3 regions of the Mesorhizobium sp. IMUNJ 23232 genome follow, and region 2 is predicted to be linked to each of the others. Evidence: predicted binding sites of a transcription regulator. Region 2 holds the regulator's gene; each other region holds the start of a gene.
The links. Region 2 encodes HrcA, which represses chaperone genes, less so after heat shock. Its sites were predicted from a motif close to GTTAGCACTCNCNNNNNGNGAGTGCTAAC; they were not measured.
Positions count from the first base shown of each region.

Region 1: the regulator HrcA is predicted to act here: its motif matches at 7,042-7,070, upstream of groES (co-chaperone GroES).
Region 3: the regulator HrcA is predicted to act here: its motif matches at 3,704-3,732, upstream of ACH196_RS24400 (co-chaperone GroES).

Region 1 covers NZ_JBIRCY010000006.1:126,839-137,252, reverse strand. The annotation lists gene ACH196_RS06490 (DoxX family protein) at 1-20, opposite strand, end outside; gene ACH196_RS06485 (DoxX family protein) at 176-601, opposite strand; gene fumC (class II fumarate hydratase) at 715-2,106, opposite strand; gene ACH196_RS06475 (class I SAM-dependent methyltransferase) at 2,268-2,795, opposite strand; gene ACH196_RS06470 (glutathione S-transferase family protein) at 3,143-3,802, shown strand; gene ACH196_RS06465 (SDR family NAD(P)-dependent oxidoreductase) at 3,866-4,627, shown strand; gene groL (chaperonin GroEL) at 4,933-6,576, opposite strand; gene groES (co-chaperone GroES) at 6,681-6,977, opposite strand; gene ACH196_RS06450 (pilus assembly protein) at 7,266-9,257, opposite strand; gene ACH196_RS06445 (hypothetical protein) at 9,396-9,803, opposite strand; gene ACH196_RS06440 (TIGR01459 family HAD-type hydrolase) at 9,945-10,414, shown strand, end outside.
Region 2 covers NZ_JBIRCY010000002.1:48,071-58,484, reverse strand. The annotation lists gene rsmI (16S rRNA (cytidine(1402)-2'-O)-methyltransferase) at 1-265, opposite strand, end outside; gene ACH196_RS02160 (hypothetical protein) at 434-625, shown strand; gene ACH196_RS02155 (EamA family transporter) at 688-1,125, opposite strand; partial or broken gene ACH196_RS02150 (low molecular weight protein tyrosine phosphatase family protein) at 1,149-1,471, opposite strand; gene hemW (radical SAM family heme chaperone HemW) at 1,480-2,631, opposite strand; gene rdgB (RdgB/HAM1 family non-canonical purine NTP pyrophosphatase) at 2,636-3,283, opposite strand; gene ACH196_RS02135 (VOC family protein) at 3,283-3,693, opposite strand; gene rph (ribonuclease PH) at 3,701-4,417, opposite strand; gene ACH196_RS02125 (GNAT family N-acetyltransferase) at 4,488-5,000, opposite strand; gene hrcA (heat-inducible transcriptional repressor HrcA) at 5,051-6,121, shown strand; gene ACH196_RS02115 (hypothetical protein) at 6,205-6,390, shown strand; gene ACH196_RS02110 (YceI family protein) at 6,430-7,032, opposite strand; gene ACH196_RS02105 (cytochrome b) at 7,025-7,627, opposite strand; gene ACH196_RS02100 (LysE family translocator) at 7,798-8,415, shown strand; gene ACH196_RS02095 (DUF3303 domain-containing protein) at 8,424-8,720, opposite strand; gene cysK (cysteine synthase A) at 8,860-9,840, shown strand; gene ACH196_RS02085 (glutathione S-transferase family protein) at 10,014-10,414, shown strand, end outside.
Region 3 covers NZ_JBIRCY010000038.1:33,742-44,155, forward strand. The annotation lists gene htpG (molecular chaperone HtpG) at 1-367, opposite strand, end outside; gene ACH196_RS24385 (DUF982 domain-containing protein) at 477-782, opposite strand; gene ACH196_RS24390 (hypothetical protein) at 1,253-1,480, opposite strand; gene groL (chaperonin GroEL) at 1,549-3,180, opposite strand; gene ACH196_RS24400 (co-chaperone GroES) at 3,236-3,550, opposite strand; gene ACH196_RS24405 (hypothetical protein) at 3,884-4,228, shown strand; gene ACH196_RS24410 (usg protein) at 4,250-4,528, shown strand; gene ACH196_RS24415 (Hsp20 family protein) at 4,932-5,402, shown strand; gene ACH196_RS24420 (Hsp20/alpha crystallin family protein) at 5,498-6,004, shown strand; gene ACH196_RS24425 (AI-2E family transporter) at 6,103-7,173, opposite strand; gene ACH196_RS24430 (transglutaminase family protein) at 7,390-8,196, opposite strand; gene ACH196_RS24435 (transglutaminase N-terminal domain-containing protein) at 8,264-9,151, opposite strand; gene ACH196_RS24440 (transglutaminase N-terminal domain-containing protein) at 9,433-10,284, shown strand; gene ACH196_RS24445 (glucoamylase family protein) at 10,274-10,414, opposite strand, start outside.

The sequences.
Region 1 (10,414 bases), on a different contig from region 2:
GCTGCGGCGTCGATGGGCATGATGAGCTCCGGCTTTGTTGGGAACTTTGCGCCAAAGCCGGCCGCCTGTCATGCAATTCCGGAACGCTGCTTGATTGTTGCGTTCGGCATCGACTCTAAGCAGCAAACAAAAAGGCCCGGACGTGCCGGGCCTTCTCGACGGAATTTTGTGACGCTCAGCCGCGGCGGGCGTCGATCGACAGTGCGCCGGGACCGAAGGCCGCGAGCACCAGCAGGCCGCCGGTGATCGACAGGTTCTTGAGGAAGAACAGCAACTGGATCTGGTCGGCGAAGTTTGTGTGGGCGATCAGCGAGGCTGCAATGGTGAAGACGGCAATCGCGATTGCGGCGATACGGGTCTTGAAGCCGACGAGGATGGCAAGGCCGCCGAAGAATTCGAGCAGGCCGACGACGACTGCCGCCACCGTCGGCAGCGGGAGGCCGATGCTGCCGAACCAGCCGGCGGTGCCGGAAATGTCGGTCAGCTTGCCGAAGCCGGCAAAGATGAACAGGATCGAGAGCAGCAGGCGGGCGGCAAGCACCACAGCCGCGCTGCCGGCGGCATTGGAACTGGCGCCGGCGGTGGAGGTGTTGAGGGACATGGTCTTATCTCCGGGAGGGTTTGAAGTCCCGGCGAAGATAGACGAGTGTGATCGTTCACCAAAGATAGCAATCGTTCGACACATCGTTCACTTTTGGAACGATATTCTCCTTATCATCCCGGATGCGTCATGTCCTCCGGCCGCACCAGCCGGTCGAAGTCGGCGTCGCTGACATAACCGCCGCCGACGGCTTCCTCGCGCAATGTGGTGCCGTTCTTGTGCGCGGTCTTGGCGATTTTTGCCGCATTGTCGTAGCCGATGGTCGGGGCGAGCGCAGTCACCAGCATCAGCGAACGCTCGAGCGCGGCTTTTATATTGTCTTCCCGCGCTTCGATGCCGACTACGCAATTGTCGGTGAAGGAGACGGCAGCGTCGCTCAGCAACTGCACCGACTGGAGGAAATTGTAGGCCATCAGCGGGTTGTAGACGTTGAGCTCGAAATGGCCCTGGCTGCCGGCGAAGGTGATGGTGGAATTGTTGCCCATGACCTGGATGCACACCTGGGTGAGTGCCTCGCACTGCGTCGGGTTGACTTTTCCCGGCATGATGGACGAGCCGGGCTCGTTTTCGGGCAGTGAAAGCTCGCCGAGACCCGAGCGCGGGCCGGAGCCGAGCAGGCGGATGTCGTTGGCGATCTTGAACAGGGCGGCGGCGGCCGAGTTGAGCGCCCCGTGCGAGAACACCATCGAATCATGCGCGGCCAGCGCCTCGAACTTATTGGGCGCGGTGACGAAACCGATGCCGGTGATGGCGGCGATGCGCTCGGCGACTTTTTCGGCAAAGCCGATCGGAGCGTTGAGGCCGGTGCCGACCGCCGTGCCGCCTTGCGCCAGTTCCTGAAGCCCGGGCAGCGTCAACTCGATGCGCTGGATCGACGAGGCAACCTGCGCGGCATAGCCGGAAAATTCCTGGCCGAGCGTCAGGGGCGTGGCGTCCTGCGTGTGGGTGCGGCCGATCTTGACGATGTGGTCGAAGGCTTTCGCCTTTGCGTCGAGAGCGGCGTGCAGGTGCTTAAGCGCCGGCAGAAGGTCGTGGGTGATGCGCTCGGCGCAGGCGATGTGCATGGCCGTCGGATAGGTGTCGTTCGACGACTGGCTCATATTGACGTGATCGTTGGGATGCACGGGTTTCTTCGAGCCCATAACGCCGCCCAGCATCTCGATCGCCCGGTTCGAGATCACTTCGTTGGCGTTCATGTTGGACTGGGTGCCCGAACCCGTCTGCCAGACGACCAGCGGAAAATGCTCGTTGAGCTTTCCGTCGATGACTTCCTGCGCGGCCTCGACGATCGCAGCGCCGATCTTCGGGTCGAGCCGGCCGAGTTCCATATTCACTTCGGCCGCTGCGCGCTTGACGATGCCGAGCGCCCGAACCACTGACAGCGGCTGCTTTTCCCAGCCGATCTTGAAATTGCCGAGCGAACGCTGCGCCTGTGCACCCCAATAGCGGTCGCTGGCGACTTCGATCGGCCCGAACGTATCGGTCTCGGTTCTGGTCTGGCTCATCTGCTTCCCTCATGCACGCGTTTTCGCCGGTGGCGTATCGCGTCGCACAACGGGCATCAAGCGAAGATTGGACCGCGCAACCACCCAAATCGGTTCAAACGGAAAAACCCGCTTTTTCCGAAGCTTGCCTGAACAAAAGTCTAATGGCCCACTGTGACCGGTCAGGCGTTGACGGGTTGGGCGCGGACATGGATGCCAACGGCGGTGCCGAGGGGCTCGGTGGCCCGCGCCGTAATTTCGAAACCGCATGCGGTCAGTTTTTCGCTAAGCAGGGTATTGATCTTTCCTGCCTGCGCCACGCCTGGCGGTTCGTAGAACAGGTCGAGCCAAGCGCCCGGCTTTGACAGGCGTCGCACCGCTTCCAACTCGCGGCGCGGATCGATCCAGAAGACATTGACGTTGACGGCAAAAATCCGGTCGAAGCGCATGCCGCCGAAATTGGCGTCCGCAAATTCCGCGGCATGGAACGAGACGCGGCCAGCGGCGACGTCGGCGGCATTCCGCTTTTGCGCAGCGGCGATCATCTTGGCGGAACGGTCGATAGCGACGAGGCTGCCCGCGGCAAGCCGCTCGCAGACGAGCCCGGCGAGCACGCCATGCCCGCAGCCGACTTCCAGTAGATCGGCGGTACCGTCGAAGGCAAGCTGTCGCGCGGCCCAGAGCAGACGCGGCGGAATTTTGTCGGTCATGTCCTGACAAAGCGAGTTCTTGTGGAGCGACGACTATCCCCGCCGCGTGTCGTTTCATCAAGCGTCGGCAAAAATAGAAACCGCCCCGCCGGTGAGGGCTCCGGCGAGGCGATTTGTGTCGTTGGCCATCCTTCCGACTCGTCATCCAGATAACCATTGCACATCCCTAGAATGCCTGGGGCTCCGGAGGGTTCCGCCCGATTTTTCAGAAATCGCGCGTTGACCGGGAGCATCGTCACGCTGGGCTGCGGGAGAACGCGTTCGGCACTCGCCTGTTGCCGCGGCGCCGGTGTCGCGCTACCCACACTATGAAGCCGCCGGACGGCCTGTCCGGGCCTGGGGGAAACATGAGCGAGTTCGTCCTTTATATCGGCAACAAATGTTTCTCCTCGTGGTCGCTGCGGCCGTGGATTGCGATGCGGCATCTCGAAATCCCGTTCCGCGAAGAGTTCGTGCGGCTGCGCACGCCCGAAACGGCGGCAAACCTTGCAAAAATTTCGCCGACGGGACAGGTGCCGGTCCTGAATCACGATGGCAGGATTGTCTGGGAAACCCTTGCGATCCTTGAATATTTGAACGACCTCTTTCCGGAGAAGCGGCTCTGGCCGGCCGATATCGGCGCCCGCGCCCTGGCACGTGCGGTCGCGACCGAAATGCATTCCGGTTTCAGGGAGCTTCGCTACGGCTGGCCGATGAACCTGCGCCGGCCGAAAGCCCACAAGCCGATGCAGGACGAAGGCGATGACAATCGCAGGCGCATCGAGGCGATCTGGCGGGAGTGCCGGGAAAAATACGGGCAGGGCGGCCCGTTCCTGTTCGGCCATTTCACTGCGGCCGACGCTATGTACGCTCCCGTCGTGACCCGCTTCGATACCTATGGCGGCGAACTGGCGCCGGACATCCGCTGTTATGTCGACGCCGTGCTGGAGACGCCGGCTATGCGCCACTGGTACGCTGAAGCGGCGAAAGAGCCGTGGCCGGAACCCGGTCCGCACGAACAGGACTGAGCAATCGCTTCACGCCGGCTCCACCGGAGCCTATAACCGGCGCAGCCAAAAGGAGCCTGCCGAATGACCGCGACATCCGCCTCGAAGCCGCTTGCGGGAAAAGTCGCGCTGGTCACGGGAGCTTCGTCGGGCATCGGCAGGGCGACGGCCCTGGCGCTCGCCGAGGCCGGCGCGGCGGTGGCGATCGTTGCGCGCCGCGCCGACAGGCTGGCCGAACTTGCCGCCGCGATCGAGGCCGCCGGGGCCAAGACCCTGGTGATCGAAGCCGATCTTGGCGATGCCAGCACCCCCGCTCAGGTGGTCGAAAAGGCGGCGGCGCGCTGGGGGCGTCTCGATATCGTCGTCAACAATGCCGGCGTCATGTTGCTGTCCTCGGTGGCCGAAGCGGTCGGCGAGGAATGGCGCCGGATGATCGAGCTCAACCTGTTGTCGCTGATGAATGTCACCCAGGCGGCGCTGCCGCACCTCAAGGCCGGCAAGGGCCATGTAGTCAACATCGCGTCGGTTGCCGGCCGTGTCGCCAATCCCGGTGCCAGCGGCTATGCGGCGACAAAATTCGGTGTCGTCGCCTTTTCGGAGGCGCTGCGCCGCGAGGTTTTTTCGGACGGCGTTCGGGTGACAGTCGTCGAGCCAGGCCTGGTACGGACTGAACTTGGTGACCATATCACAAATCCCAATTCCAAGGTGGGGTTGGAACGCCGGCTGGCCGAGATCGAACCGCTGGAAGCCGAGGACGTGGCCGCGGCCATTTTGTTTGCGGTGTCGCAGCCGCCGCGCGTGAGCATCAACGAGATATTGATTCGGCCGACCGGGCAGGAACGCTGAGCGCACGGCGTAAACGTGAAGGGTGAAGGCGCGGCGACCCGGCCACGCATTCCGCCGATCAAAATCCCTCACAAAGCAAAAACGCCTCCCGCACCTTTGACAGTGCTGGAGGCGTCTTTTTGTCCTTGGCTGCCTTTTGAACTGCCTTGGACACCCGGATAATGCGCCGCCGGCAAAAGGGTTCCAAACTTTTGGGATTTTTTCAGCACGACCCACGACAGCAAAAAAGGGCGGCCTTTCGACCGCCCTTTCTTATTTTCGAAGCCTTGTTTGGCAGGCTCCTCGGGTCAAGCCCGAGGACGGACTTAGAAATCCATGCCGCCCATGCCGCCCATGCCACCGCCCGGCATTGCCGGAGCCGCTGACTCCTTCTTCGGAGCCTCGGCGATCATGGCCTCGGTGGTGACCAGCAGGCCGGCAACCGAAGCAGCGTCCTGGAGGGCCGTGCGCACAACCTTGACCGGGTCGACGATGCCCATGGCGATCATGTCGCCATACTCGCCGGTCTGGGCGTTGTAGCCGTAGGTCGCGCCCTTGTTCTCGAGGATCTTGCCGGCGACGATCGAAGCTTCCGCTCCGGCGTTGGCGGCGATCTGACGAGCCGGGGACTGCAGCGCGCGGCGCACGATGGCGATGCCGGCAGCTTGGTCGGAGTTGACGCCGGTGGCCTTGAGGTTGGCCGAAGCGCGGAGCAGAGCGACGCCGCCGCCGGCGACGATGCCTTCTTCCACCGCAGCGCGGGTGGCGTTCAGCGCGTCGTCAACGCGGTCCTTCTTCTCCTTGACTTCCACTTCCGTCGCACCGCCGACGCGGATGACCGCAACGCCACCGGCGAGCTTGGCCAGACGCTCCTGCAGCTTCTCCTTGTCGTAGTCCGAGGTGGTCTCCTCGATCTGCTGCTTGATCTGGGCAACGCGGCCCTGGATCTCGGCCTTCTTGCCGGCGCCGTCGACGATGGTGGTGTTCTCCTTGGAGATCGACACCTTCTTGGCGCGGCCGAGCATGTTGAGGCCGACATTCTCGAGCTTGATGCCGAGGTCTTCGGAGATGACCTGGCCACCGGAGAGGATCGCGATGTCCTCCAGCATGGCCTTGCGGCGGTCGCCGAAGCCCGGAGCCTTGACGGCGGCGATCTTCAGGCCGCCACGCAGCTTGTTGACGACCAGCGTGGCGAGCGCCTCGCCCTCGACGTCTTCCGAGATGATGAGCAGCGGCTTGGAGGTCTGCACGACGGCTTCCAGGACCGGCAGCATGGCCTGCAGGTTGGAGAGCTTCTTCTCGTGGAGGAGGATGTAGGCGTCTTCCAGGTCAGCTACCATCTTGTCCGGGTTGGTGACGAAGTAGGGGCTGAGGTAGCCGCGGTCGAACTGCATGCCCTCGACGACTTCCAGCTCGGTCTCGGCGGTCTTGGCTTCCTCGACGGTGATGACACCCTCGTTGCCGACCTTCTGCATGGCTTCGGCGATCATCTTGCCAACCGACTCGTCGCCATTGGCGGAGATGGTGCCGACCTGGGCGACTTCTTCCGAGGTCTTGATCTTCTTCGAAGCCTTGCCGAGCAGGCCGACGACTTCGGTGACGGCGAGGTCGATGCCGCGCTTCAGATCCATTGGGTTCATGCCGGCGGCAACTGCCTTGTGGCCTTCCTGGACGATCGACTGAGCGAGAACGGTCGCGGTCGTGGTGCCGTCGCCGGCGATGTCGTTGGTCTTCGAAGCGACTTCGCGGACCATCTGGGCGCCCATGTTCTCGAACTTGTCGGCAAGCTCGATTTCCTTGGCGACGGTGACGCCGTCCTTGGTGATGCGCGGCGCGCCGAACGACTTGTCGATGACGACGTTGCGGCCCTTGGGACCGAGCGTGACCTTCACCGCGTCGGCGAGGATGTTGACGCCGTGCAGCATGCGCTCACGGGCGTCGCGGGAGAATTTTACGTCTTTGGCAGCCATTGTTTGAATTCCTTCGGAATTGAGGCAGTAGGGAGTAGGCAGTAGGCAGTCGGGGCGGGGCAGATCGACTGCCTACTGCCCACTGCCGATTGCCCAAATTCAGATCAGCCGATGATGCCCATGATGTCGGATTCCTTCATGATCAGAAGGTCTTCGCCATTGAGCTTCACTTCGGTGCCGGACCACTTGCCGAACAGGATGCGGTCGCCGGCCTTGACGTCCAGCGGAACCAGCTTGCCGGCTTCGTCGCGGGCGCCCGAACCGACGGCGATGATCTCGCCTTCCTGCGGCTTCTCCTTGGCGGTGTCCGGGATGATGATCCCGCCCTTGGTCTTCTCTTCGGATTCGACGCGGCGAACGACCACACGGTCATGCAGCGGCCGGAAATTCGACTTTGCCATGATTGACTATCCCTGAATGCGGATGTTGAAAGGGGTTTCCTCCATCCGGTCTGACCGGATCGCGGTTAGCACTCGCCTTGGGTGAGTGCTAACGTGGCGCGGAGATAGGCCCTGGCCATCGCGATGTCAAGAACGCGGCGAGGCGGGTAGCATCCGATTTTGGGTAGATTTTTTGCAGCCGGCGCCAACGCCGCGGCAAAGTCTTCGCTTCGGCCGGGCGCAGCGGGGCAATCCAAACAAATGCCCCGCCAAGGCGAGGCATTAGAACAGGCGATAGGCTCGGCCGGGTCAGCTTACGATGCGCAGGTTCGAAAGCTCGTTGGCGATTTCCTCGAACACGACGTCCAGGGTAGCGCCGGTGGCGTTCCAGAACAGCACCTTGTTCTTGTCGATGCGCGACGGCGAGGCGCATTCCTTCAGGAGATTGATCTGCGTCTTCTCCGCCGTCTTCGTCTCGTCCAGATCGAGGGCAACGGTTATGACGATGATCTTTCCCCCATTGTGGATCTTTTCCCCTTCTTTATTTGGGTCGGGTATCATTCGGGAAAAGGTACTATTGTTGCAGAGCGACTTGAAGTGCTCGTTCATCGCCGCGGTGTAATTGGCGTTGGTGAAGGTGGTCTTGGGGATCGAGGTGCTGGTGCCCTGGAAGATACGCCCTGTCTTCGTGGTGTCGACGATCAGCCGTGTATAGCCGAGCGAGGAGTAGATCGACCGGTTGCCGGCGCTGTCGGAGTAGCGGTTGCCGTATTCGTCGCCGAGCGAATCCGGCGTGTAATAGGTGTTCGCGCCGTCGGTCACGACGATCACCACCTTGTCGTTGCCCCTGTCGGTCTCCGGTCGTCCGCCGGTGAACGGCAAGGTGCTCGACACCGTCCTCCACCCCCAGGCCATGCCTTCGGGAACGTTGGTTGCGCCGAGCGGCTGCATGGCGTCGATAGCGTTGTTGATTTTGGTCACGCCGGCCGCGACTGACACGTCGGTGAGGGGGGTTATCGCGGTCGTCGAGCAACTCTGGTTGGGACCGACAAGGGTTTTGTCAGTAGCGGATCGGAAGGTTTCCGCCCCCTTCTCGGGAGCTGTCGTCGGAAAATACTTCGGCATGTATTTCTGCCGGCGGTTGTTCTCGTTCCCAGTGTACACATCCGGCCACCAGTTGTTGTAGGACCGGATCGGGTCGGACTCGTCGGGCGCGAACATGGGGACGAACAATGTCGCCGGCGTGCCGGTCGACGGGGTCGTGTCGTCCACGTCATAGGGTGAGGGACGCGCTTCGACGCAGCCTTTCCAGGTGGCAAAGGGGGCGTATGTAGGCTGGTCGTAACCGACGTCCTTGTAGTAACCTTGTGTGCAGTTTCCTCTCCAGTCCTTTTGGGTGCAGACCCATTCGGTCCCGGTCTTTACGAATGTATGGCCGCTAATGCGCTGAAGGTCCTTGTACATCGTGAAGCGCGTTATTTTCTTGTCTTTCTCTGTGCCCCAGCCTGTTCCCTTCTTGTACCAGACCCCACCGATGTTCTGGACATATCTGTCGCCGTTAGCTGTGGCTTGGGTTGAGTCCATCGTCCCAGCCCAGTCGAAATTCTCATGATGGATCGGCGAGATGCCGTCCCGGTCCATCCATGTCTTGTCGGCGTTGTCCGGCCCGATATTGACCGACGCGGCGAACGGCACGACGGAGAATTGGACGGGTTGGGCGACCTGCCTCATCTGGTCGGCACCGTTGGCCAGGGTGGTGACGAGTTCCTTCGCCGCCGTCTTGAGCAGATCCATTCGCATCGTACTGGAACTGCCGCCTTTTTCGGACATCGAGCCGGAATTGTCGAGGACGAGTGCGACCTCCAGCGTGTTCTTCAGCCTGATTTCGGAGGTCTCGCTGAAGGTGACCTTGGTCACGGCATTTTTGCCGAGCATGCTGGTCAGCGCCGGCAGGAAATAAGGATTGTATGTGACGGTGGCCGTGAACTTCATCGTGCCGCCGCCGGTATTATCCTTCGGCTGGACGAGCGTGAGTTCCACCTTGCTCGGATCCAGGCCGTTCAAATTGGCCTTGAAGAAGTCCTTGGCGTATTTCTCGACCTCCTCGTCGGTTTTGCCGTCGATATAGAGGCGGGCCGCGGCGAAGTTGGCGGCGTCGAGGGCGGCGAGGGTCTGGCCGCGTTCGCGTGTCATTTCGGTATAGTCTATCGCGAGCGCGAGACCGCCCATCATCGGCAGCATGCAGATTACGGTCATCATGGCGTAGTTGCCACGCCGGTCGGCCCAGAATTTCCTGAACATTTCACGCACCCGATCGTAGATTATCGAATGACGGTCGCATGAATAGTTGAACATCCCGTCAGCCGGGATGGTTAAAGTTTGCGGGCAAAGTTCAAGCTGGATTAACCATTTCCCGGGCCGGGATAGCTGGCGATCGGTTCAGGAGGCTGGATCGCCTAACCGGCCGGCCCTGTATCGAGGCGCGGCCGGCCGCAGTGGTTCGCCGGAGGGCTCAACCGGCGGCGCCAGGATGATCTCCCGCGCCGTCTGTGCGGCGGACCGTCCCGGCTGCCGAGCCGCAGGCGCGTTCCTGCGGACTTCGGCGGACAGGTCGCGGATGGCCGCATCCATCGAACGCGCCAGCCGCACGACCTCGTCATGTGCCTGCCTGGACCGCAACAAGGCGCGCAGAGCAAAACCGGCCGATGCCGCGGCAAGGACCAGCGTCGCGGTGGCGGTCGCCAGCACGAGGTCGGCGATCGGCACGCCGATGCTGACGGCGCCCTTCAGTGCGATGAAGCAAACGGCGCAAACGACCGCCGTGCAGACGATCAATCTCCCCGACATGGTCCTCGTCCCCGGTAACACCGCGCCGTCCCTTGCGCGTTCCGATCCGTGGGAAGCAACTTCCCCGCTGCTATCTTGCATGGCGGGGCGAGGCTGTTAAGTCAAAGCTGGTGACACGGTGAAAACTCTCGGTTAATCCGGATGCCGCCGAGTGCCGACCGGGAGAACCGGGGCTACGGCAGTGAAATAGCAGCATACGGTGCGGCCTTGGTAAAATTCGTTCGATCGCTGGATGAGCTGTCCAGCTATCCCGTCATTTTCTGCGACGTCTGGGGCGTGCTCCACAATGGCGTGCACAGCTTCCACGACGCCGTTTCGGCGTTGGTGCTTGCTCAGGACAGAGGGCAGGTGGTCATCCTGATCACCAATGCGCCCCGGCCGGCCGCGCCGATCGTCGCGCAACTCCAGGCGCTTGGCGTGACCGGCTGGGACCGCGTGATTACCTCGGGCGACGTGACCCGCGAACTCGTCGCCAACGGGCCGCGAAAGATTTTTCATCTTGGGCCCGAGCGCGATCTTACCCTTTATGAAGGGCTCGACGTCGAAATCGTCGAGGATTTTGAGGCGGTCGCGGTGGTGTGCACAGGGCTGTTCGACGACGAGACCGAAAC
Region 2 (10,414 bases):
CACTCCTCCCCTCGCTCAGGGCCTCGATCAGGCGAGGACCGGCCTCCGCCGCATTGTGCTCGTGATAGGGGGTCGGGCGCTGGCGGATGCCGTAGCGGTCGAGCAGGACGCGGGTGACCCGCGTGTCCTCGCAGGCGAGCACGTCGGCGGCGGCGAGTGTTTCCAAGGCGCGCAAGGTGATGTCGCCGAGATTGCCGATCGGCGTAGCGACAAGATAGAGCGCGGCTTCCAGGGGGCGGGCGGGAATTTCCGCCTGTCCGACCATGAAGGCGCGGATTTTAACGGTGTCTTTCACGGGACTGAAACTCGCATCTGCGCCTTGTGCCACGCGCTACGTGGACAGCGCAAAAGAAGATTGATTTGCGCCGCAATTTTACCGCGTTGCGGAACGATATCGCCGCCCGCCCGTTAATTCCCGCCCGAGGAGGAGTTCATGGAATCACTTCAGATACAGGACGCTTTCGCGCCCTATTATGTCGATCGTCCCGCCAAGGCCGACAAGACCGCCAAGCGCAAGGAAACCAGCGCCCTGACGGTTCACCCGTCCGACATCAGGACGAGGCTGGAGGCCTGCCGCAACCGGCTCGCCCGCGCCATAGCGGCGGCGGAAGCGGAAAGGCGCTGACCACGATGCCGGCGCGTTTCGACGCATTCGTCGGCCGCATCGCCAGCGCCTCGCAGAACCGTTCAGGCGCGGTAGGCGACCAAAACCGCTCCACCCGCGATAAGAACGATGCCAAGCCAGTTCGCAAAAGTCAGCCGCTCGCCAAGAAAAGCGGCGGCAAAGACCGCGACCAGGACCACGCTCAGCTTGTCTAGCGGAGCGACCCGCGCCGCGTCCCCCAGCTTCAGTGCGCGAAAATAGCAGAGCCAGGACGCGCCGGTCGCCAGGCCGGACAGGATGAGGAACATCCATGTGCGGCCGCCGATCGATGCGGGCGGTTGCCATTGACCGGTGGCGGCGACGATCGCGGCTATGACAGCCAGGATCACCACTGTCCGGATCAACGTAGCGAAGTCCGGATTGATGCCGCTGACGCCCACCTTCGCGAAAATCGCGGTGAGAGCGGCGAAGACCGCTGACAGGATTGCCCAGAACTGCCAGGAAGACAAAGCGGTGTTCATTTCAGTGGCTCCGGGCAATCGATTCAACCCAAATATCGCGAGACACGGGTTTCGAGCAGTCTGACCAGTTCAGGGTCCATGAACGCATAATCGTCCGGTATGTCGAGGCAATGATCCGGGCGCCCTTGAGGCTGCTCCTGAATTTCTTCTGGAGTTTCGCCCGATGAGCTTTCTCCATGACGAAGATCAGATCGGCCCATGAGACGAGTTCGGGCGTCAGGGGATTGTCGGCATCATGATTGGTTCCGGCGGAAGCCACTTCGATGTCGCGACGCGTGGAGAAGACCTGCTCGGCGGTCGGACTGCGCAGGCGGTTCTGGCTGCAGACGAACAGGACGTTCTTCATTGGCGAGGTTACCGCGCCAAATCCGCCACCACGGCATTGAGCACCACCATCCCCGCAGGCGTGGCGCGCAGGCGGGAATTGCCGATCGAGGCGACGAGCCCTTCGCCCTGCAAGATGGCCAGCCGCTCCGGCGAGAGTTCGCGCCCGGAGAGGCGCTCGTAGCGGTCGAGGTCGATGCCTTCCGCCAGCCGCAGGCCCATGAGCAAAAACTCGTCGGCCTCTTCCGAGCGGTTGAGGATTTCGCCATCGACGACGCCGTGGCCCTTGGCTTCGACCAGGTTGAGCCAGGTTTCCGGCGTCTTCTCCGTCACCGTGACGACGCGGCGGTCGTGCTCGACGAAGCGGCCATGAGCACCGGGGCCGATCCCGGCATATTCGCCGTAGCGCCAATAGGTCAGATTGTGGCGGCTCTCCGCGCCGGGCCGGGCGTGGTTGGAGATTTCGTAGGCCGGCAGGCCGCGCGCCGCCGTTACGGCTTGCGTCAGGTCGTAGAGATCGGCGGCAAGGTCCATGTCGGGCATAGCGATCTTGCCGGCGGCATGCAGCGCGTGGAAGCGCGTGCCTTCCTCGATGGTCAACTGGTAGAGCGAAAGATGGTCGGCGGCGTAGCCGATCGCTTCGTTGAGTTCCGCCTCCCATGCATCTAGCGTCTGGCCGGGGCGCGCGTAGATCAGGTCGAAGGAGAGGCGGGGGAAGATGTCGCGGGCAAGGCCGATCGCGTTGAGCGCTTCCTCGACATTGTGCAGGCGGCCGAGGAAACGCAGGTCGGCATCGTTCAGCGCCTGCACGCCGAGCGAGACGCGGTTGACGCCGGCGGCACGGTAGCCGCGGAACCGCTCGGCCTCGACGGAGGAAGGATTAGCCTCCAAAGTGATCTCTATGTCCGCTGGCACCGTCCAGTGCTGGGCGATCGCGTCAAGAACCGCGCTAACCGTCTCCGGCTGCATAAGCGACGGCGTGCCGCCGCCGAGGAAGATGCTGGTGACGGTGCGCGGGCCGGTGCGCTCGCGCGTCGTTGCCATCTCGCGCTCGAAAGCGGCGGCGAAACGCGGCTGATCGACCGGCTGGTGGCGGACATGGCTGTTGAAGTCGCAATAGGGGCATTTGGCCGCGCAGAACGGCCAGTGGACGTAGACTCCGAATCCCGGATCGCCGATCATCCGGTCACGCCGAGCCCAGCTTCGCCCGGGCGAATTTCTGGAAGGCGCGGGCGCGGTGCGACAGGGCGTCGGCCTGTCCGGGCTTCCATCCGTGCTTTTCCTCGGCGCTCATCTCGCCGAATGTGCGGTCGTGGCCATCGGGGACGAAGACCGGGTCGTAACCGAAACCCTTGTCGCCGCGCGGCGGCCAGACGAGGTGGCCCTCCGCCTCGCCGCGAAAATATTCGGCCTCGCCGTCCGGCCAGGCGAGGCAGATGACGGCGACGAAGCGGCCGGTGCGTTGTGCCGGCTCTGTCGCGCCGACTTCCTGCAGGGCCACCTCGGCGCGCTGCATGGCGAGGTTGAAGTCGCGACCGCCGTCCGGCGTCTCGGCCCAGGTTGCGGTGTAGACGCCGGGCTGGCCCCCAAGCGCGTCAATGCACAGGCCGGAATCGTCGGACAGCGCCGGCAGGCCGGTGGCCTTCGCCGCCGCGAATGCCTTGATGTAGGCGTTTTCCTCGAAGGTCGTGCCGGTCTCGTCGGGCTCGGGCAGGCCAAAATCCTTCGCCGAGCGCGCTTCGATGCCGAAGGGCGCCATCAGGTCGGCGAACTCGCGCAGCTTGCCGCCGTTATGGCTGGCGACGACCAGTTTCTTCTCGGCTAGTGGCCGCATCAAAAACCCCAGATCCTCGGCTCGGCGAATTCGAGCGAATTGCCAGACGGATCGCGAAAATAGATCGAGCGGCCGCCATTCGGCCATTCGAAATCGGCCTCGATGGTGATTCCCAGTGCCGCGAGCCGGGTTTTCCACTGTTCAATTTCCTGCGCCGTGGCGGCAAAGCAGAGATGGCCCCGGCCAGCGGCGCCGTGCGGCGGCACGGGCAATCTCGCTTCCGGTGCTGGCGGGATTTTGGTCGCCTCGGCGTTGAAGAGCAGCAGCACGCCCTGGCCGCAGCGGAAGAAGACGTGCCGGCCGTCGACGCGGGCGATCCGCGACAGACCGAGCGCGTCGCGGTAAAAAACTTCCGCCGCATCGAGATCGGTCACATAGAGCGCGGATTCGAGGATGGCGGAAGGGGTCATTGCGCCGCTAGGCCACTGCCATCTGCTGCAGATTCACCAGCCGTGAAATGCCCTTGCGGGCGAGCGCCATCAGGGCGGCGAATTCCTCTTCGGTGAACGGCGCGCCTTCCGCCGTGCCCTGTATCTCGACGATGCCGCCCTTGCCGGTCATGACGAAGTTGGCGTCGGTGCCGGCGGCGGAATCCTCGACATAGTCGAGGTCGAGCACCGGCTGGCCGTCATGGATGCCGCAGGAGATGGCGGCGACATGGTCCTTCAGCACCTTGGACACCGTCGTCATCTGGCGAGTCTCCATCCAGCGCAGGCAGTCGTGCAGCGCCACCCAGCCGCCGGTAATGGAGGCGGTGCGGGTGCCGCCATCGGCCTGGATGACGTCACAATCCACCGTGATCTGCATCTCGCCTAGTGCCTGAAGATCGACCACGGCACGCAGCGAGCGGCCGATCAGCCGCTGGATTTCCAGCGTGCGCCCACCCTGCTTGCCGGTGGAGGCCTCGCGGCGGGTGCGTTCGCCGGTGGCGCGGGGCAGCATGCCATATTCGGCCGTCACCCAACCTCGGCCGGTGTTGCGCATCCAGCCCGGCACCTTTTCCTCGAGGCTTGCGGTGCAAAGCACATGCGTGTCGCCGAACTTCACCAGGCAGGAGCCCTCCGCGTGTTTGGAGACGTTGCGCTCGAAAGAAATCGCGCGCATTTCGTCGGGCTGTCTCTTGGAGGGACGCATCAATACTCCTAGGGTTCAAATCGTGGCGGGCTTGTAGACCCGCGCGCAAGGCAGAGCAAAGGAAAAGCGGTCAGGGCAGGCGTTCGAATTTCAGCACGTGATCGCCCTTGTATTCGATCTCGCCGTAGTGCCCGTAGCCGAGCTTGCGCGCGACGCCGATGGACGCGGCATTGTCCGGATCGATGATGCAGACGGTGCGCCGGGCGCCACGTTCGGCGTCGAACCAGCGATGGGCAGCGTGTGCCGCTTCGGTGGCGTAGCCTTTGCCCTGGCCGTGGCCTGCGAAAACCCACGCAGCCTCCGGGAAAGGATCGAAGTCGTCGCCGAGATCTCGATGGAAGTCGGCAAGGCCGGTGTCTCCGACATAGCGGCCGGTCTGCCTGTCGACGACGGCGAAGACGCCATGGCCGAGGGCCGTCCAATGGCCGATGTTGCGCAGAAGCTTGTTCCAGACGTCCTGTCGGGTCGCATGCGCGCCATGGGTGATGAACTGCATCACTTCGGCGTCGTTGCTGACGGCCAGCAATTCGTCAAAATCGTTGAGGATATGGGGACGGAGGATAAGGCGTTCGGTCTCGATCATCGGGTTCCGCTTGTCAGGTGGGCCACGCTGTTTATATCTTTCACAAGGACATGAACACGCCGATCAAAGATCCAACCCTGCAATCGCTCGATGCCCGTTCGCGCGATATTTTCCGGCGCATCGTCGATTCCTATCTGCTCGACGGCGAGCCGGTGGGGTCGCGCAATCTCTCGCGCATGCTGCCGGCAACGCTGTCGCCGGCCACCGTGCGCAACGTCATGAGCGACCTGGAGCAGCTTGGACTGATCTATGCCCCGCATATCTCGGCCGGGCGGCTGCCGACGCAAAGGGGGCTGCGCTTCTTCGTCGACGCTTTCCTCGAACTCGGCGACCTGACGGAAGAGGAACGCCGCTCGATCGACACGCAGATCAAGGCATCGGGGCAGGGGGTGTCGGTCGAGCAGATGCTGACGGAGGCCAGCCAACTGCTTTCCGGCGCCTCGCGCGGCGCGGGGCTGGTGCTGGCGGCCAAGAGCGAGGTGCCGCTGAAGCATATCGAATTCATCCCGTTGGAGCCGCAGCGGGCGCTGGCGGTGCTGGTGTCGCAGAATGGCGACGTCGAGAACCGCGTGATCGAGCTGCCGGCGGGCGTGACCGCGTCGCAATTGCAGGAGGCGTCGAATTTTCTCAACGCCCATATACGCGGCCGCACGCTGGCCGAGGCGCGCACCGAGATCGCGCGTGTCCAAGAGGAGACCAAGGCAGCGCTGGATACGCTGTCGCAGCAATTGGTGGAAAAGGGGCTGGCGGTGTGGGCCGGCGCCGAAAGCGGCCTGCCGGCCCGCCTGATCGTGCGCGGCCGCGCCAATCTGCTGGAGAATGTGACGGCTCAGGCCGACCTGGATTTGCTGCGGCACCTGTTCGAGGACATGGAGACGCAGGACGGCATGATCCAGCTTCTCGATCTTGCCGAGGCAGGGTCCGGCGTGCGCATCTTCATCGGCTCGGAGAACAAGCTGTTTTCGCTTTCCGGCTCGTCGCTGGTGGTGGCGCCCTATCGCGACAAGGATGCGCGCGTTGTGGGAGCGCTTGGCGTCATCGGGCCGACGCGGCTGAATTATGCCCGCATCGTGCCGATGGTGGATTATACGGCGCAGTTGATCTCGAGGATGCTGCGGTAGGCGCGTCGTCGCATGTAGGCGTGGCCCGGCCGTCCGATCCGGTATAGGCTCCTTCATATGAAGTGACGAGGCGGGAGGCTGTCATGGCTCTGGAACAGATTAAGGCGCAGATTGCGCTTTTGCTGGAAGAGATGGTCAGCCGGCCCGAAGACGCGCACGAGGTGCACGAGCAGGTGCGCGAAAAGCTCTCCGAGCTACGGGCAATGGGCATGCCGCTGCCGCAGGACCTGGTCGAACTGGAGCAGATGCTCGACCAGGCAGGGTACTGAGAGACCGGCGCCGCGTTTCGGCAGACGCCAAGTTCACCGCTACTTGCGCGTGCCGTTCAGCGTCATGTCGAACTGCACGACGTTGGAATAGATCGGCGTGCCGACATCCATGCCGTAGGGCGAGCGGTAGATCGAGCCGGTGACGCGGAAGGAGATGGCCTTGCCGTTGCGCTTGCCGACCGTCGCCGCGAACTGCGCTTTTCGCGATTTGCCGCGCGCCGTCAGCACGCCGTCGATGCGAGCCTCGTCGTTGCCGGTCCTGGTGACCGAGGTCGAGCGGAAGGTGATTTCGGGATAGTTGGCGATGTCGAACACCGCGTCGGAGCGCAGGAAATCCGTGATGCGTGCTTGGTCGGCCTTCACGCTCTTGGAGAACAGGGTGATCGTCACATTCGACTTCGCGACGTTGTTGCCGTCGATCTTGAAGGAGCCGCTGTAGGAGCCGAAGCTGCCGTTGATGCCGCCGCCGCCGACCTGGTCGACCTTGAAGTTGATCCTGGAGGAGGGATCGATGCGGTAGTTGCCGGCTGCTTCGGACAGCGTGTCGGCGGAGGCAGGCGTGACGGCAAGCAAGAGGCCTGCGGCCAGAGCCCATCCGGCAAGTTTGCCGGCGCGGGCCCGCAGGGGGACATGATCAGACATGGTCGTTGGTCTCCAGAGTGACGCGACGCGTCGCCGGCCGTGCCGCCCGGCCGGGCAGCATGCGGACAAGCACGTCGTCGCGCAGGACAAAATGATGCGCCAGCGCCGCTGCCGCGTGGCCGACGGCCAGCGCGCCGGCGCCATAGGCCAGGAGTTTGTGTGCCTCGCGCCAGAACGCTTCCGCTTCGTCGGAAGGCGCCATCGGCAGATGCGGCACGACCACGAGGTTGAAGGCGAAGCTCGGTATGCCCAGCGTCGAGGTTGACGCCAGCGCCCAACCGGCCAGCGGCACTACGAGCGTGGCGATGAGCAACGTCCATTGCACGATCTCCGCGGCGACCCGCTCCGGGCCGGACATCGTGGAGACCGGCCCAGGTTTTCTCGCCGCCAGCCGCCACAGCAGGCGCAGCAGCGCCAGTGCCAGGATCAGGAAACCGAAGGATTTGTGCCACTGGATCATCTCGAACTGCAGGGCCATGCTTTTGACCTGCTCCATCGAGAAGCCGAAAGCGATCTGGCCTAGAAACAGCAGCGCGATCGTCCAGTGCAGGGCGATCGCGACGTAGCCGTAGGTGTTTTCGCGATTGCGCGACATGTCCGTTCCAAGCGTGCCGGATCTTCCGGCTTCATCGAGACTAACGCTGCGCGTAGCGCCAATATTCCGGCGAAGATCGCCTTGACTGGCCCGGATGGAAATTCCGCGCTGCGCTATTTTCCATACAGCGGATTTGTGGCAATAGCTGCGTCCCGTTTCGGAGAGCAGCCATGACGCTTGCCGGTTTCATTGCCTATAGCGGCGCGCTGGCGCTGGCCGCTGCCATTCCCGGTCCGGGGGTGACGGCGCTGGTGGCGCGTGCGCTGGGTTCGGGTTTTCGCTCGTCGCTGTTCATGTCGCTCGGGCTGATCGTCGGCGACCTGACTTATCTGACGGCGGTAGTGCTCGGCCTGGCGCTGGTGGCGCAGACCTTCGGCATGCTGTTCCTCGTGGTCAAATGGTTCGGTGTCGCTTATCTCGCGTATCTTGCCTGGACGTTCTGGAGAAGCGGGATCACGCCGGAAAGCGTCGAGGCGCGCAAGGGCAAGGGTGGGCTGGCATCTAGCTTCGTCGCCGGCCTGACGGTGACGCTGGGCAATCCCAAGACGATGATCTTCTACCTTGCGCTGGTGCCGACGCTGGTCGATCTCCAGACGATCACGCTTCGCGACTACGGCGTGCTGGCGGCAATCACTGTCGTCGTGCTGCTGATCGTGCTGGTGCCTTACCTGGCGCTGGCGGCGAAGGCGCGCTGGTTCCTGAAGACGCCGCGCGCGCTGAGGGCGCTCAACCGCACGGCCGCCACCTTCATGGCGGGTGCGGCGCTGGCGATTGCGTCGCGGCAGTAACGCGCGGTTCAAGCCGGCGCCGACTTTGCGTCGATGTAGGACGTGACGACCGATCGCGTGTCGGCGCTTGCGACGACCGGCACGATCTCCATGGTCACACCCGTTCCCCGCCAGTGCAGGATCCATTGCTGGAACAGCTTCGGATCGTCGCACCGCATGACCTGGAAACAGCGCGCGAAATTGGCTTCGACCCAACTGTCGACGAATTCCAACCCATCCGGAAGGCCGCGCCCGCTCTCGCGAAAGCGCTCGTAGATCGGAACCATGTCGTTGTTTTCGAAGCGTTCGATGACCATGAAAAGCATTTGTTCCTGCTTTCGTCGCTCTCGCCAAACAGCTTTGCGTTGAAGTTGCCAAAGCCGGTTTAATGTTCCGATTCCGGGGCTCGGCACCTCTACCAATCTCGGCTATCTTGCCCGCCAAAATCAATCGAGGAGCGAAACGATGAACAAGCCGGTCAGCACGACGCACGTTCCCGGACGCGGACGCGTCTACCATTCCATCACCGAGACGATCGGCGACACACCGCTGGTCCGGCTCGACAAGTTCGCCAAGGAGAAGGGCATCGTCGCCAACCTGTTGGCAAAACTCGAATTCTTCAATCCGATCGCCAGCGTCAAGGACCGCATCGGCGTCGCCATGATCGAGGCGCTGGAAGCGCAGGGGCGGATCACGCCCGGCAAGACGACGCTGATCGAGCCGACCTCGGGCAATACCGGCATCGCGCTGGCCTTCGCGGCGGCGGCCAAGGGCTACAAGCTGATCCTCACCATGCCCGAGACCATGTCGCTGGAGCGGCGGAAAATGCTGGCCCTGCTCGGCGCCGAGCTGGTGCTGACCGAAGGCGCCAAGGGCATGAAGGGGGCGATCGCCAAGGCGGACGAGCTTGCCACCACGCTGCCCGACGCGGTGATCCCGCAGCAGTTCGAGAACCCGGCCAATCCGGAAATCCACCGGCAGACGACGGCGGAAGAGATATGGAACGACACGCAGGGCGGCATCGACATTTTTGTCGCCGGCATCGGCACCGGCGGCACGATCACCGGCGTCGGCCAGGTGATCAAGAAGCGAAAACCGTCGCTGCATGTGGTGGCGGTCGAGCCGGAGGCCTCGCCGGTGCTGTCCGGCGGCCAGCCCGGCCCGCACAAGATCCAGGGCATCGGTGCCGGTTTTGCGCCGAAAATTCTCGACACGACGATCTATGACGAGATCGTCAAGGTTTCGAACGAGGATTCGATCGCCAATGCGCGGCTGGTCGCGCGGCTGGAAGGCGTGCCGGTCGGCATTTCGTCCGGCGCGGCGCTGCAGGCGGCCATCGTCGTCGGCTCGCGGCCGGAGAATGCCGGCAAGAATCTGGTCGTGATCATCCCGTCCTTCGCAGAGCGCTATCTGTCGACGGTGCTGTTCGAGGGTCTGGGCGGCTAAGAAGGCTGTCCCGGCACATCCGGACCGTTCCCTGCCCGGCTGCGGCCGTCGCGCTCCGATGCCTTGCGGGCAGACGGAGGGTGGCACGCGCTGGTCCAAACTGTTAGACCGCCACGGCGTTGACGAAAACCTCCTCCCACTGTTCTGTCAGGCAAACAACGGGAGGGGATTTCATGCACACGCTTTACAGCCGGCCGGGTTCCGGCGGGTTCGTCGTTGAGGCGGCGCTGGCGATTGCCGGCGCGCCCTATGAAGTCGTCCATGTCGAGAAGGCGTCGCCGCCCGCAGGCTTTGAAAAGCTGAGCCCGCTCAGGCAAGTGCCGGCGCTGACGCTGCCGGACGGGCGAACCATCACCGAATCCGGCGCTATCTGCCTGCTGCTTTCGGAGACATTTCCCGATGCCGGGCTCGGCCCGGCAGCAGGTTCGCAGGACCGGCCGGAATTCCTGCGCTGGATGTTTTTCCTGTCGTCCATGCTCTATCCGACGCTGATGCGCTTCTTCTTCTGCGAGCGCTCGACCACCGACCCAGGCGGTCTGGAGGCGGTGAAGGAAGCGGCTGTTATCGAGGCCGA
Region 3 (10,414 bases), on a different contig from region 2:
GCGTCTCTTCGTTTGCTTTGCCGGCTTCGAGGCGCTCCACGAATGCACGCGTGCCCGATCGGGCAATGGTGCCCAGCGCCTCCGCCATTTCATCGCGACTCATGCCGATGCCGTTGTCCTCAACGACAAGCTGCTTCTTATCGGGATCGGCGGCGATCGTAATGCGCTGCTTCGGGTCGTCGCCCAGCAGTTCGGGACGGCCGATCGCCTCGTAGCGCAGCTTTTCGCAGGCGTCGGCGGCATTGGAGATTAACTCCCGCAGGAAGACGTCCCGGTCGGAATAGACAGAATGCACCATCATGTGGAGCAGCCGCGAGACGTCCGCCTCGAAGGTTCTCGTTTCCGTTTCCGTGGTCTCTGTCGTCATCTCGAAATTCCTGTGCCGCGATCTGCAAGAAGGCCAGCAATCGCAAAAAGCATCTGATTTGCAAATGGGCCGACCGATTTGCCCACGCCGGCGGCCTAACCCCTATCGCTTAAGTCCTGGTATTTGCGCTGGGAGACGATGCTGTCGATACTGCGGGCATTAGCGCGTCCATGTCCGGAACGAGTATGTCGTTGCGGCGGGCAAAGGCGACGAACGTCGATCGCACTGTCTCCTCATCGATCTCGCCGGCAATGCCAGCCTTGCAGGCATTGAGCGCAACGGCATGGCTGCTGTTGCGGCTCGCACCAGGCCAGTCCTGCAGCAGGGCGTATGCTTCCAACACAGTCTCGATCCTTGCGGGCAATCCCATGCCGACCAGGACCGTGACGGGTTCCTCAAAGCGGATGTGTTGCATGGCTCGAAACTCCCTTCCGTTGTCCTGACGGCGGCGCGGGACGTGCGGCAGTCGCGTGCGTGGCGCGGCGTCGGTAGGCAGACTGCACGATGATGCCGTCCGGCCCCGGATACGTGATTGTAGGTGTGGCGATATCGACATCCGTCAGCTTGATCGGTGCGTTGACCGGGGTGGATTTCGGGTTGCTTAGGCTGGGTGGCGGCAGAGCCCTGTGGGCCTTGACCAGTGCCTCGAGCCAGGCTGCTATCGCAATCGGCGCGACGGCCCGTCCGTCAAGCCAGGTAGTCACCTCGCTTTCGAGACAGCCGAGTTGTTCGGCGAGGTCTGCCGCGCTCCATCTCAGAGTCTTCAGACATTCACGCAATCGTCCTGGAATCATGTCGGACCTTCGTTGCGGTTCGGTGGAGCTCGCGCGAGCTTCCACCATCGTCAATGCCGGAAAGACCTCGCCCGGAAGCGAGGCCTGCGCTTCACGATCCGCTGCTCACGGATGTCGCCGATGCCGACACGTGCTGCGCGGCGAGGAACATCAGCGTGGAAGCAGCCGTCCGGCGGCTCCAACCGGCGGATTCGGCCATGTCGATCAGTCCGTCCAGCAGCGGCTTCAGCGCGCTCCTGCACTCCGTTTCGTGGGCCAGAAACTCTTTGGCCGGATGTGTCGGAGACGGAACGCTTCCAATACCTGTCATCATATTCATGGCATCCTCCGAAGTCGGTCTGACAGACGCCCGCTCCCGATCAGGGAGCGGGCAGCTTCATCGAGATCTCAGAAGTCCATTCCGCCACCGCCCGGCATTGCAGGAACCGGCGCTTCCTTCTTCGGCTTCTCGGCCACCATCGCCTCGGTTGTGACGAGCAGACCGGCGACCGATGCCGCGTCCTGGAGGGCGGTGCGCACGACCTTGGCCGGGTCGATGACACCCTGGCTGTAGAGATCGCCGAACTCGTTGGTCTGGGCATTCCAGCCCCAGCCAAACTCGCTCTTCTCGCGCAGCTTGCCCACAATGATCGAGCCCTCGGCGCCGGCATTCTCGGCGATCTGGCGAACCGGGGTTTCGATGGCGCGGCGCACGATCTCGACACCGGTCTTCTGGTCGGGATTATCGACCTGCACCGCATCAAGAGCCTTGGCGGCCCTCAGCAACGCCACACCACCTCCCGGCAGCACACCTTCCTCGACCGCAGCGCGGGTAGCGTGCAGCGCGTCGTCGACACGATCCTTGCGTTCCTTGACCTCGACCTCGGTCGAGCCGCCGACACGGATGACGGCAACGCCACCGGCCAGCTTCGCCAATCGCTCCTGCAGTTTCTCGCGATCATAATCGGAGGTCGTCTCCTCGATCTGCGCCTTGATCTGGGCGACGCGGCCCTGGATCTCCTCCTTGCGGCCGACACCGTCAACGATGGTAGTGTTTTCCTTCTCGATCACCACCTTCTTGGCGCGGCCGAGCATCTGCAGCGTCACGTTTTCCAGCTTGATGCCGAGATCTTCCGAGATCGCCGTGCCGCCGGTGAGGATCGCGATGTCCTCCAGCATGGCCTTGCGACGGTCGCCGAAACCCGGCGCCTTGACGGCTGCCACCTTGAGTCCGCCACGGAGCCTGTTGACGACCAGCGTCGCCAGCGCCTCGCCCTCGACATCCTCGGCGATGATCAGCAGCGGCTTGCCCGACTGAACCACCGCTTCCAGCACCGGCAGCATCGCCTGCAGGTTGGAGAGCTTCTTCTCGTGGATCAGCACATAGGGCTCTTCGAGCTCGACGCGCATCTTGTCCTGGTTGGTGATGAAGTACGGGCTGAGATAGCCGCGGTCGAACTGCATGCCCTCGACCACCTCAAGTTCGGTCTCGGCGGTCTTGGCTTCCTCGACGGTGATGACACCTTCGTTGCCGACCTTTTCCATCGCCTCGGCAAGGAAGCGGCCGATCTCGGCATCGCCATTGGCCGAGATGGTGCCGACCTGGGCGATCTCGTCGTTCTTGGTCACCTTGCGGGCATTGCTCTTCAGTTCCGCGACGACAGCATCCACCGCCTTGTCGATGCCGCGCTTCAGGTCCATCGGGTTCATGCCGGAGGCCACCGCCTTGGCGCCTTCCTTGACGATAGCCTGGGCCAGCACGGTCGCGGTCGTGGTGCCGTCGCCGGCAAGATCATTGGTCTTCGACGCCACTTCGCGCACCATCTGCGCCCCCATGTTCTCGAACTTGTCCTCGAGCTCGATTTCCTTGGCGACCGTCACACCATCCTTGGTGATGCGTGGCGCGCCGAACGACTTGTCGATGACGACATTGCGGCCCTTCGGACCGAGCGTCACCTTCACCGCATTGGCGAGGATATCGACGCCGCGAAGCATCTTCTCGCGGGCTTCGGTATGGAACTTTACTTCCTTTGCAGCCATTGGATCACTCCTTCAATTAGGCAGCTTCGTTGACTGATTGACGTTCGAGAAGCCGTCAGGCGGCCTTCTTCAGCGTGGCGGTCTGTTCGATCACGCCCATCACGTCGCTTTCCTTCATGATGATGAGGTCCTCGCCGTCGAGCTTGATCTCGGTGCCGGACCATTTGCCGAACAGGATGCGATCGCCCGCCTTGACGTCGAGCGGCTGAAGCTGGCGGGCCTCGTTGCGGGCGCCTGGGCCGACGGCGATGACCTCGCCTTCCTGCGGCTTTTCCTTGGCAGTGTCGGGGATGATGATGCCGCCGGCCGTCTTTTCGTCGGCCTCGATGCGGCGGACCAGGATACGGTCATGCAATGGACGGAACGTCATGTCGTTCTCCTCATGGACAAACAGATTTTGAGGTTCCTCCGCACCCGGCCGGCAATATCGGTTCGGTGCGGGGCGCGCCGACCCCTCTCAGGCATCGCGCGAATATCGAGCTAGTTTTGGAATTTTCCGGTTTCAAGAGGTCGGCACAAAAATTTTAGCACTCGCAACTTTCAAGTGCCAACGGACTGTTATCACGCAGCTATTTCGTTCGAGCTGGAATCTTCCTGCTTGAAATTTCGCGGCGATCCAACAAAATTATCCGAGCCCGGTGCCGCCCCTGTGCAGCCGGAAACTGAACGCAATCGAGGAGTTTTTTGCAGACGGAGGACATCGATGAACCGACAGAAATTCTCGCCGATCATTCCCTCTCTCGCCCCCGAAACGTCGGACCTTTCGCTTGACCGCCTGCTTGCGCCGGCCAGGCACTTCAAGCACCCCGACGACGTGCTCAGCGAGGCCACGCTCGAACTACAGGAAAAACGCGCCATTCTGTCATCGTGGGCTTCGGACGCCTGCGCCGTGGAATCGATGCCGGCGCTGCGGCAGCCGCCAGGTGCTGAGCAGCCAATCTCCTTCGATCAGATCATGGATGCGCTGCGGCAGCTCGACAGCGATGCATCGGCGCGCCAATCCGCGTCCTGCGAGTTCTCTCACAGCTTCGACAGGCTGGATGCCTGAGGTTCGCCAAAGGAGAATCATATGGTGACGAGGGTCAGCAGGGAGTTCCGCCTGCAGATGGAAGGCTACGGCCTCACGACAGCCGAGATCCACTATCATCTTCCGGATCACCCGAGCCTGTTGCAGCTCTATGTCTGGCAGGACTACGACCTCGCGCCGGAGTTTCCCGAGTTGAAGGGTTTCCTCAGCTATTGGGAGCGTGAACTGGAGGGGGCACTACATTCGGTGCGCGTCGCGCACAATCGTCTGATCAAACCGTCCGAGTGGAAGGCGATCGAGGGCCTCATAGCGATACACTGATAGGCGCTATTGATGCTCGTCCGGATCGGGCAGTTCGACCAGCGCAGCAACGGTTCCCGGTACCGGCCGGCCTTCACCCATCAACACTCGTATTCGTGCCAAGCCGAGGCCTCTCACAGTTCCTGAACAGAAGCCCGGTCGCAAATCTCTCCGCGATTGCGGTCTCGTCGACGGGCCCGAGAACGGGTCGTCCGCCCAAAGCATCGCAGTGGCCACGCTGCCTCCGAGCGATGTTTCGCCCTGACAGTTTCCCGTTCGCTTTCAGCATCTCTTCGGGGTCTTGACGCAACAAAAAACAGTTCTCAAATCCAATTTGCCGGTCGCCAGACGGGGCCGGTACAGTCAGGGAGCGCCGGCTTCTTGGCGCTCCTCATGTCTATGTTGCTCATTGGAGGATATAGCTATGAGAACCGCATTCGACTTCTCGCCGCTCTACCGGTCGAGCATCGGCTTCGACCGGGTCTTCAACCTGCTCGAAAACGCGAGCCGGCTTCAGGCCGTCGATAACTGGCCGCCCTACGACATCGCTCGCACCGGTGAGAAATCCTATCGCATCACCATCGCGGTGGCGGGCTTTGCCGAGGGCGATCTCGACATCACACTGGAGCCGAACCTTCTGGTCGTCACCGGCGAGCGGAACGAAGAGGAAGGGGCCGAGTACCTGCACCGCGGGCTTGCGGCGCTGCGTTTCGCCCGCCGCTTCGAACTTGCCGATCACATGAGGGTCGGCGGGGCTTCGCTGGCAAACGGCCTTTTGATCATCGACCTGGTGCGTCAGGTGCCTGAGGAGATGAAGCCGCGGCGCATCGCCATAGCAGCCGGCGATGCCACGCCGACGGTCGCGCAGGTCGAGGCGAACAAGCAGGCTGCGTAAGGCGCTGCTCACCAGAGACGCGACGATTCCCGGCGCCGGTAGCATTGCCGGCGCCCAGGGTCGTTCTGCACATTGCAAGCACAAGGAGAAGACACATGACCATTCGTGATCTCATCCCGTGGGGACGGGATTCCAACCAGACACCGGCCGTTTATCGCGACAACGACCGGGATCCCTTCATGGCACTGCATCGCGAGATGAACCGGTTGTTCGACGACGTCTTCCGCGGCTTCGATACGCGGCTGCCGTCGTTCGGGGGCTTTGCCTCGCGTGGCGCCAATTGGCCAAGCGTCGAGATTTCCGACACTGAGAAGGAAATCCGCATCACGGCGGAGGTGCCCGGCTTGGAGGAGAAGGACGTCGAGGTCCTGCTCGATGACGGTGTGCTGACGCTCAAGGGTGAGAAGCGTTCGGAGACTGAGGACAAGGACCGCCAGTTCTCCGAGCGAGTTTACGGCCGGTTCGAGCGCCGCATCCCGCTCGGTTACGAGGTCGAGCAGGACGAGGTTGATGCACACTTCCGCAATGGCGTGCTGACCGTGATCTTGCCCAAAACCGCCAAGGCACAATCGCAGGCCAAGCGGATCGCAATCAAGGGCTGACGATAACAATCCAGGAGGCGGAGGCGACCAGAACGGCCGCCTCCCACATGTTTTTGGCACCGCGCTGTGCGCGGCACGCGACGTCTTCCGCGGGTAGATCAATCAACAGGAGGCTGCCTCTCGTTCTTGTCGGTCGCCTGCCATTCGAGAAACAGGCTGTATCCCACAGCTAACAGCACCGGGCCGAGGAACACCCCGATGAAGCCGAAGGCCAAAATGCCGCCGAGGAAGCCGAAGAAACTGAGTAACACGGGCAAGCTGTTCGCTTGCGTTAGGAGATAGGGCCTCAACAGGTTGTCTATGCTGCTCACCAGCAGCAGCCCCCATCCCGCGACAAAGATGCTCCAGCCAACCTCTCCCTGAAAGAACAACCACAGCGCGACAGACCCCCAGACCAGCGGAGGGGCGGCGGGCACGAAGGACAGAAGAAAGGTGATGAAGCCGAGCAGCAGGGCCTGAGGCACACCTGCTATCCAAAACCCGAGCCCGGCCAACAGTCCTTGCGCAATAGCCGTCCCGATTACACCGTAGACGACCCCGGTGACTGTTGATCCAGCAACCAAAAGCAGATGGCGTGCGCGAGTGCCACCGATCCGCTCGGAACTGCCGCGCGCAGAAGCCGCTATCTGGCGCCCGTACCGATAAAAGAAGAACGCGATGAACACGCTTAGGACCAGTTCGAGGAGTCCGACGCCCAGAACAGCACCGCTGGCTACGGCGATGTCGGTCGCGGGACGTATCAGCTTCGTCAGTTCGACGAGGAACGCCGGTGCATTGTAAGCGAGACCCTGCCAATAGAGGGCGAGACGCTCTCCTATTAAGGGGAGTTCGGCTACCCAGGCAGGCGGCGCGGGCGGTCCTTGCTCAAGAAGGCGGTTCACCGCCTGGGCTACAGTCGCCACACTATCGGCCAGTGTTGCCACCAAGATAGCAAAGGGAGCCACGACGACGGCTGCTACAAGGAGTGTCATGAGAAGCGCGGCAGGCGTCCTCCTTCCTCCCAAAAGTCCCTCGAACCAGAGGTAAATTGGCCAGGTAGAGAAGCAGAGCACAGCGGCCCAAATCAGGGCAGAGAGGAATGGCCAGAGAACAACAATGCACCCGACGCCTAGAAGCACGAGTGCGCCAATTCCTAAGATCTGCTCAACTGGTCGGTCAAATACCATTATGCGTCTTGCAGCCCCATCAGGTCTCGGCAGCCTCAAAATCCCTCCGGGAAATGCTGCCTTGAACCCAACAAACCATATGGGTTGGCTGGTTGGCACGCCACTATTTCGGTCACCGCTGGCTGACTGGGCGTCAGGCTAGAGCCGCAACGACCAGAGGGCTTCGCCCAAGGCAAGAGCGGGCGTCACGGCGATCCGCTTGCTCAAGGCGACCGCGGCTTAAGTCACTTCGTCGGTGACAACCTCGAACCTTACCAGTTGCGATTGACCAAAGCTGGTCGAAAGCGCCACGTCCGTGGCATCGCGACCGGTCGCCATCAGGATCCGCCCGATCCTCGGCTTGTTATGGCGCGCATCAAAAGTGTACCAGTTGCCACCGAGATAGGCTTGGAACCAGGCACTGAAATCCATCGGATCGGGGACGGGCGGAACGCCGATGTCGCCCAAATAGCCTGTGCAATAGCGCGCCGGAATGTTCATGCAGCGGCACAGCGTGATCGCAAGATGGGCAAAGTCGCGGCACACTCCTGTCCTGTCGGTGAAGCCGCCATAGGCGGTGCGCAATGCGTCGGCGTTCTGGTAGTTAAAGGCGATGTGGCTGTGGACGAAATCGCAGATGGCCTGTACCCGCGCCCAGCCGGGTGGAGTGTTTGAGAAGTTGGCCCAGGCGAAATAGCCGAGCCGGTCGGTGTCGCAATAGCGGCTGCCAAGCAGGAAGACGAGCACGTCGTCGGGCAGGTCCTTGATGTCGTGCTGGACAGCGTCCCACGCTACGACATCCGGCCGGCCGCTGTCATGGATAAGAAACTCTGACGAGATCTGGATTGTCCCTGCCGGTGCCGTGATGCGGGTGCAGCCGTTGCCGAAGCCATCAATGTAGCCGCGCGCTTCGACCCGAGGATCAAACTGGATGGTCGCATCGGTGAGGAGGTCCGGCCGGCGGGAAGGATGCACGTCGAGCACGAGCAGCATCTGCGTCGGTTGGGGGCATTGGTAGGCAAGCGTGAAACCGGCTCGGATCTTCATGATGCCCCTTGTTTGCTGACTCCATCAACGCCTGGAAATTCGCCCAGTTGCTTTACGATGTGATCGTTCAGGCATCGACATGTCGTTCGGTTGTTACATTGACCTGGACTGTCATTCCGAGATCGTCCGAGGCCTTTCCATAATAGCTCCCGGATAGCGGAACGGCCTGTCCAGGATCGCGCGCAACCGCCACTCTTATCAAGTCGCGGTTGCCAACGATGCCGTTCGTCGGATCGAACTCGACCCATCCGGCGCCAGGCAGATAAACTTGGCACCAGGCGTGGGTCGAGCCCCCACCCAGATTGGGCTTTCCATCGCGGCTTGACACGTAAATGTAACCGGTGACGAAACGGGCGGCGAAGCCGAGCGCGCGGACACCCTCCATCATCAGCAAGGCAAAATCCCTACACGAGCCATGTCTCGATCGCAGCGTCACGAGCGGTGGTTGCGTGCCGTGTTGGGAGCGGCGCTGGTAAGTAAAGCCTTCGTGGATCGCGTAGCATAGCGTCATCAGCAGCGCGCCGGTTTCGATGGCATTGCTCCCACTGGTGAATTGGCGGGCCCACTTATCCACGTCACCGCCATCGTCGTCGAACTGTCGTCGGATCGTGCTTTCCAGGTCCGGCAGTTCGTCTGGGGAATAGCGGAAGGGGTACAGCAATGCTTTCTCGTCGATGCGAAAATCGGGAACGGCCTGGGGTGTATGATCCAGTCGAATGCTGGTCTCGAAACGTAGCTCCTGCGCCATTTCGGACATGCTTACATGCGCCACGCAGTTGCCGAAGACGTCATGTGTCCAGCGAACGGCCTGCGGCTCAGGATCGACGTTGAGCGACACATCGAGGAGCCGCTGATCGTAACTGTCGCGCGGCCGGAACATCAGCTGGTGCTCGCCGAAGCGGACCGGTCGTCGGTAGCGATAGACCGTCAAATGGTTCACGGAAAACAACGGCATCGGAACCGAGGACTCCACAGGTCAGGAATTTCACACGCTTAATTTTAAGTCACAGACGAAGGACGGCGGTCGCTCCGATCGGTCGCATGAATAAGCATCAGTGCCCAACCACGTCACACCCTAACTCCTATGCGGGCTCTTGCCGATCTTTTTGTGCAGCGCAGCAACAATCTTGTTAGGACTGCGTTGTCCCTCGTGTACGCCGTGAGCAAACCTCGGAGCATTCGCATGAGAGTTCTATCGAGGATGACGGCGCCGCAGAAAGCTTTTCGGCGGGGCGCATGAAGCTGACCATTCGCCACAGGACGACCTACCGCTACGCGCGCCCTGTCGTGCTCCAGCCCCATCGCATGATGCTCCGTCCTCGCAGCAGCCATGACGTCGTCGTGCTGGCGAGTTCGCTTGGCTGCTCTCCTGATGCGCAACTCGACTGGACGCAGGACGTCTTCGGCAATCTGATTGCCACCGGCACGTTCGCGGAGCCGACTTCCGAACTGGTCATCACCAGCAATCTGACCGTCGAACAATTGGCCGAGGCGTGGCCAGTATTCCGAATCGCGCCCGAGGCGCATTCCTTCCCGTTTCAATATTCCCGCGATGACCTGGCCGATCTCGGCGCGTTGCACATTCCGGAACATGAAGATTCGACAGGAAGGCTGGGGGCATGGGCACGTGCCTTCGTCAGCGGCGCCTCGACCGACACGCTTTCGCTGCTGAAGGACCTCAACGCGGGCGTCCTCGGCTCCGTGGCGTATCGCGTCCGCGACGAGGAAGGCACGCAGACGCCGCTGGAAACGCTGGCGCTGGCGAGCGGCTCCTGCCGCGATATCGCTGCCCTGTTCATCGAGGCGGTACGCCATCTCGGCTTCGGCGCCCGCGCCGTCTCGGGTTATCTGTTCGATGCTGAAGCCCGCATCGATGATCCCGGTTCGACACATGCCTGGGCGGAGGTCTATCTTCCCGGCGCTGGATGGATTGCCTTCGACCCGACGCATCGCCGGCTAGGTGGAGCCAGCCTGATCCCGGTCGCGGTCGCCCGCAGCAACCGTCAGATCATGCCGATCGTCGGTGGCTATGTCGGTGCACCAGAGGACTTCGTCGCCATGGAGGTTGAGGTCAGCGTCACTCCGTAAGCATAGCCATTGCGTCTCGGCCTTGCGACAGATGCGGGCTGGTAAAACCCAGCTTGCGCAGACCGACCTGCACTTCCGGCGCATTCATGAAGAGGTTCCAGAGCAGGCCGGTCCGGAAATTCTCTATCAT